2 regions of the Acuticoccus sediminis genome follow, and region 2 is predicted to be linked to the other one. Evidence: predicted binding sites of a transcription regulator. Region 2 holds the regulator's gene; the other holds the start of a gene.
What was found. The regulator PhoB, encoded in region 2, activates phosphate uptake and scavenging genes when phosphate is short. The targets are predictions, from matches to a motif close to TGTCATNNANCTGTCAT.
Positions count from the first base shown of each region.

Region 1: a site for PhoB is predicted at 1,905-1,921, ahead of DLJ53_RS07685 (esterase-like activity of phytase family protein). Genes of this name have one in related genera too.

Region 1 covers NZ_QHHQ01000001.1:1,755,989-1,759,191, forward strand. The annotation lists gene DLJ53_RS07685 (esterase-like activity of phytase family protein) at 1-1,858, opposite strand, end outside; gene DLJ53_RS07690 (DUF1326 domain-containing protein) at 2,208-2,849, shown strand; gene DLJ53_RS07695 (DUF2182 domain-containing protein) at 2,867-3,203, shown strand, end outside.
Region 2 covers NZ_QHHQ01000001.1:284,950-288,152, forward strand. The annotation lists gene DLJ53_RS01160 (aspartate aminotransferase family protein) at 1-611, opposite strand, end outside; gene DLJ53_RS01165 (GcrA family cell cycle regulator) at 872-1,357, shown strand; gene phoB (phosphate regulon transcriptional regulator PhoB) at 1,448-2,143, opposite strand; gene phoU (phosphate signaling complex protein PhoU) at 2,145-2,873, opposite strand; gene pstB (phosphate ABC transporter ATP-binding protein PstB) at 2,917-3,203, opposite strand, start outside.

The DNA of each region.
Region 1 (3,203 bases), 1.5 Mb from region 2:
CGCCGTGGACGGCGATGTCGGAGAGGCCCATCCAGCCCGTCTCGGCCTTGTCGAGGGGGTAATGCACGCCGCCCCAGGTCCCTTCCGTCGTGTCGTAGGACACGAGCTTGACCATCCCCGTCGGATCGTCGCCCCACTCGCGCTGCATCGTGATCCAGAGCGTGTCGCCGACCATCTCCACGCCCTCGGCGCCGAAGCGGGTCTCGCCCTCCAGCAGCACGTCCGGGAAGGGGACGGTCTCGATGATCACCCCGTCGTCGTCGACATGGACGAGCCGGTGCGGCACGTCCTTGTCGTCGTTGCCCTCGGAGGCGAGCCAGAAACCGCCTTCGCCGTCCAGCGTCACGCCCTCGAGGTCGAGGTGGTCGGCAGGAGCGCCGTCGCGGGTGACAAGTAGCGCCCTGGTGATGACGGCGGGAGTCTGTGTCGCGTCGATGGTGAAGATTGTGGGCTGCGACTTGTAGAACGAGTCGTTGACCGCATAGAGCGTGCCGGGCGCCGCGGGGTCGGCGTCGAGGCCGGAGAGCGCGCCCCAGCCGATCGGCGTCGCGCCCTGCGAGCCGGAGACGATGGTCGGGTAGGCCGGCGCCGCATCCTCGAGGGCGTAGATCATGACGTGCGAGCGGGCGCCGCCGTCCTCGCCGAGGTCGGCCTCGTTGGCGGTCGCGAGGAGCCCGCGGGAGGGGATCGCCACCGCACCCTCGGGCGCGATGCCGGAGGGAACGATCCCGCTCAGCACCGGCGTCTCGCCCGACAGGTCGTAGACGGCGACGAGCGAGCCGCGCTCGGAGAGGACGAAGAGGTAGGGCGTGTCGCCATAGGTGCCGAACGCGAGGCCCTCCGGCTCGCCGCCCTTGTTCTCGGAGCGCTTCTCCGGGTAGTGGCCGGCGCGCGCGAGGGCGTACTCGAGCTCCGTGCCGCTGTCCCAGACGAGGGTGCCGTCGCGCTCGAAGATCGAAACCGTGCGGCCGCCACCCTCGTAGTCGCCCTCGTTGGCGATGGCGACGCGGTCCTCGGAGACCCACACGATCGCGTCCGGCTCGCGCTTCATCTCGATGGAGCCGGAGAAGGTGAGGGCGCCTTCCTCCTCGGTGTCGACGCCGTCGAGCGCGACCGTGCCGGCGGAGAAGTGGCTCTTCACCGTCCCGTCGGCGCCGACGATGACGATGTGGTTGTTCTCCTGCAGGGTCACCGCGATGTCGCCGGCGGCGTTGATGGAGACGAATTCGGGCTCCGGATCCTCCGGTGCGACCTCGGCGAGGCCGGTGAGGTCGACGACGTTCAGCCGGTCGCAGTCCGGCCCGTCCGCGCCGAACGGGACGAGGACGAGGCTGCCGGGCGGCATCTGCGGGATGACGCCGTCCTCGAAGTCCTCGTCGCGCTCGTTCTCGATCGCGACGGCGAGGAAGGAGCCGTCCGGGGCGACGGCGATGGAATCGGGCTGCCCCGGAAGGTCGCAGGACTCGGACACCTCGCGCGTCCGGATGTCGACGAGCTGCAGGAGGCCCGACGGGTTGGTGTAGCTTTCGGAGAGGTTCACCGCGACGTAGGCGATGCCGTCCTTGACGGTGACGGACGTCGGCTCGCCGAGCACGCCGGCAGAGCCGCCCGCCTTCGGGTTCGCGGGGTCGGAGATGTCGACGAAGCCGACGGACTGGTTGGGGCTGTCGGAGTAGACCAGCGTCATGCCGTCGGCGGTCGCGGCGATAATCTCCGCCGACGTCTCGGTCGACGGGTCGGTGCCTTCCGGAAGGTTCTGCGCGACGGGGAAGCTCGCGATGCGGTTGAACGCTTCGGCCTCGGCCTGACCGGCGACGGCGCACAGGAGCGCCGCGGTGACAAGGGACGTCGTCTTCATCGCGAACCTTCGGGTGGTGTGACGGCCGCACTGTTAGAGCGGTTGGATGATAGGTTTATGACGGATCTGTGTCGCCGGCCCTTCCGTCACTTGCGCGCGGCACGACCCACGGTGGCATAGATTGCGGCGCCCCATGCCCACCAACGGTGCCCGGGCGACCTACCTTCGGGGCACGCTTGTCGGCTAAGTCTTCGTAGGAATTGCTACCTTGCGACCGAACCCGTCGGTCGCTGCGGCGCACGACGGTGACAGATTTGTGATCGGCGGAGAGGAGGTTTGACAATCCTACGTTTCAATTAGTTCCAATTTGATGTAAATTATCTTTCCATTAGTTAGCGGGAGGGTGCCGATGATTGCCTGGGAAATCCATGGCCGTGAGCTGGCCAACTGCAACTGTTCGTACGGATGCCCATGTCAATTCAATGCGTTGCCGACGCATGGGGCGTGCGAGGCGGCCGTCGGCTTCGAGATCGAACGCGGTCACTACGGTGACGTGAAGCTCGACGGGCTGCGAATGGCCAGCATCTACAAGTGGCCGGGACCCGTCCATGAGGGCAACGGCGAGATGCAGATCATCGTCGACGAGAGTGCGACGCCCGAGCAGCGCGACGCGCTCGAGAAGATCATGACCGGGTCCGACACGAACGACATGGCCACCATGTGGTGGATCTTCTCCGCGATGTCGCCGACCAAGCACCCGACCCTTTCGGTGCCGATCAAGACGGAGATCGACATCGACGGGCGGACCGGCAGCATCTCCGTGCCGGGCGTGTTCAGGATCACCGCCGAGCCGATCAGGAACCCGATCACCGGTATCCCGCATCAGGTCCGCATCAATCTCCCGCACGGCTTCGAGTACGAGACCGCCGAGATCGGGAGCGGCAGCACGACGACCGAGGGGGTCATCTCGCTGCCGAACAACAAGGCGACGTACGCCCAGTTCGCCGAGCTTCACCTCGGCAACTCCGGCGTCATCCGCGCCGCGGCCTGACACCGGGCGTTCCGGCCGTGACGGTACTGGAGGCGGCGCTGCGGCGGGACCGGCTCGTCCTTCTCGCCGCGCTGGCGCTGCTCTTCGCCCTCAGCGCCCTCTATACGATTTCGGGTGTCGGCATGCGCATGTCGGCACTCGAGATGACGTCGATGGCAAGCATGCGCGACATGCCGGGCAAGGCGGTGCCCGGCGCCTGGAGCGCCGCCTACGCGGCCCTCGTCTTCCTCATGTGGTGGGTGATGATGGTGGCGATGATGCTGCCGTCGGTGGCGCCCAACGTCCTCCTGTTCGCGGCACTGGTGCGCCGGACCCGAGACGCCGGGCGGGCGGGCGCGATGGCCGGCTGCTTCC
Region 2 (3,203 bases):
ATCTGCCGCAGCGCCTGCAGGAAGCCGCGGTCGACCATCTGGATCCCGCCCTCGCCCTGCACGGGCTCGACCATGATCGCGGCGGTCTCCGGGCCGACGGCGGCCTTCACCGCGTCGATGTCGCCGAGCGGCAGCTTGTCGAATCCGGGCGCGGGCTCGCCGAAGCCCTCCATGTACTTGGCGACGCCCGTGGCCGCGAGCGCGCCCAGCGTGCGGCCGTGGAAGGCGCCCGTGAAGGTGATGATGCGCGTCCGCTCGGGGTGCCCGCTCACATATTGATAGCGGCGCGCGGTCTTGATCGCGGCCTCGTTCGCCTCGGCGCCCGAGTTGCAGAAGAAGACGCGCTCGGCGAACGTCGCGGCGGTCAGCCGGTCGGCGAGGCGCTCCTGCTCGGGAATGCGGTAGAGGTTGGACGTGTGCCAGACCTTCGTGGCCGCCTCCTGCAGCACGGCGACGAGGTGCGGGTGCGCGTGGCCGACGCCCGTGACGGCGATGCCCGACCCCATGTCGAGGTATCGTCGCCCGTCGGAGCCCACGAGCCACACGCCCTCACCCTTCTCGAAGGAGATGTCAGCGCGGTTGTAGGTCGGGAACAGGCTGTTCGTCGTCATGGGTTCACTCGCGATGTATGCGAAGGTCGTTCCGAGCGCCCCCAACGGGCTACTGCGGAACAGGCGGGCTTTCTTTCCGATGGTTGGGGAAAAAGCAAGGTTTGAGTCGCCGTGGACTCGCCGACTCTAGACCGTGAATCCTCAAATCTCTTACGATTCCGCGGGTAAAGGCAAGACATCGCCCGACTCCATAGTGCCCCGCACCCACCGGTTTGGGCTGTGGACCGCGTGTGGATCGGCCGTGAGCAAAGGGATTCGCGATGAGCTGGACCGACGAGCGGATCGAGGTTTTGCGCAAGATGTGGGCAGAAGGCATGTCCGCCTCGCAAATCGCCAGTTCGCTGGGCGGCGTGACCCGTAACGCGGTGATCGGCAAAATCCACCGGCTCGGCCTCTCCGGCCGGGTCAAAGCCCCCCAGGCGCGGGCGACCCGCGCCCGCAGTGCGCCGCCGCCGGTGGCAAAGCCCGCCGCGGCGCCGCGTGTAATGGCCGCCGGCGCGGTGGCCGTCAAAGTGGTCGAGGAGCCGGAAATGGAGACCGCGCCCCGGCCGGTCGCAGAGGTCGTGCACCTGACCGACGGCATCACCCTCATGGAGCTCTCCTCCGCGCACTGCCGCTGGCCGGTGGGCGATCCGTCGAGCGCGGACTTCCGTTTCTGCGGCGCCCGCGTCGCGGTGGGCGAGACGTACTGCAGCGCGCACTGCGAGCAGGCCTTCCCGTCGCGCCGCTCGACCAAGTCGAACTGACGCGGCCGACACGGCCGGCCCGCCGATCGGGCGGGGCCGGCAGGCGCGCCGAGGCGCGCCCCACGCCGGATGCCGGCGACGCCCCTCCGCTCAGCGGATGTGGAACTGGTCGTTGAAGGCGTAGCCCGCGCCGCGCACGGTGCGGATCGGATCCTTGGCCTTGCCGCGATTGATCGCCTTGCGCAGTCGGCCGATGTGCACGTCCACCGTGCGCTCGTCCACGTAGACGTCCCGCCCCCACACCCCGTCGAGGAGCTGCTCGCGCGTGAAGACGCGGCCGGGGGACTGCATCAGGAACTCCAGCAGGCGGAACTCGGTCGGGCCGAGGTGCACCTCGCGCGTCGCGCGGCGCACGCGGTGGGTCGTGCGGTCGAGCTCGATGTCGCCGGCCTTCAGCAGCGTGGAGACCACCGCCGGCTTGGTGCGCCGCAGAATGGCGCGGACCCGGGCCATCAGCTCCGGCGTCGAGAAGGGCTTCACCACGTAGTCGTCCGCGCCCGTCGCGAGGCCGCGGATGCGCTCGGTCTCCTCGCCGCGCGCCGTCAGCATGATGATCGGCAGGTTCTCCGACTGCGGCCGCGAGCGCAGGCGCCGGCACAGCTCGATCCCGGACAGGCCCGGCAGCATCCAGTCGAGGATCAGAAGGTCCGGCAGGCCCTCCAGGAGCTTCAGCTCCGCCTCGTCGCCGCGGCTGGCGCTCTCGACGTCGTAGCCTTCCGCCTCGAGGTTGTAGCGCAGGACGAGGACCAGCGGCTCCTCGTCCTCGACGATCATGACCTGCGGCAAGTCAGTGGCCTCCGCGACCGTTCTCGGGCTCGGCCCAGTCGGCGGACAGGTACGACGAGGAGTCCCCCTTGGCCCGCGCCTCGACCGGCTGCTCGCCCGTGATGAGATAGTGGATGTTCTCGGCGATGTTGGTGGCGTGGTCGCCGATCCGCTCGATGTTCTTGGCGCAGAACAGGAGGTGCGTGCAGAACGTGATGTTGCGCGGATCCTCCATCATGTACGTCAGCAGCTCGCGGAAGATCGACGTGTAGATGGCGTCGATCTCGTCGTCGCGGCTGCGCACGTCGAGCGCCGCCGAGAGGTCCTGCGAGGTGAACGCGTCGAGCACCGACTTCATCTGCTCGAGCGCGATGTCGGACATGTGCTCGACGCCGAGCGCCACGCGCGGCGGGTAGGCCCGCCCCTCGATCGCGAGAACGCGCTTGGCGTTGTTCTTGGCGAGATCGCCGACGCGTTCGAGGTCGGAGGAGATGCGCATCGCCGCGACCAGCTCGCGCAGCGGCTTGCCTTGCGGACGGTGCGCCGCGATCAGGTCGACGGCATGGTTCTCGACGCTGCGCTGCATCGCGTCGAGGCGCTGGTCCGCCTCGATGACGGCGCGCGCACGCTGCGTGTCGATGCGCGTCAGCGCGGTCACCGAGTCCATCACCAAATGTTCAGCGAGGCCGCCCATCTCGGCGACCTCCGCCGCGAGACTGACAAGCTCGCGGTCCCGATCACGTGCCAGCACCAACGCGCTGCTCCTCACTCGAACCAAAGGCGGTTGCTTAAACTTATCCGAAAACGCCGGAGATGTAGTCGCGCGTACGCGGCTCCTGCGGGTCGTTGAAGATGCTCGACGTCGGGCCTTCCTCGATGAGGTCGCCGAGGTGGAAGTAGGCCGTCCGGTCGGAGACGCGCTGCGCCTGGCTCATCGAGTGCGTCACGATGATGATCGTGTAGTTCTCGCGCAGCTCCTTGATGAGGCCCTCGACGGTCGCGGTGGCGATCGGGTCGAGCGCCGAGCACGGCTCGTCCATCAGGATGACTTCCGGCTCCACCGCGATCGCACGGGCGATGC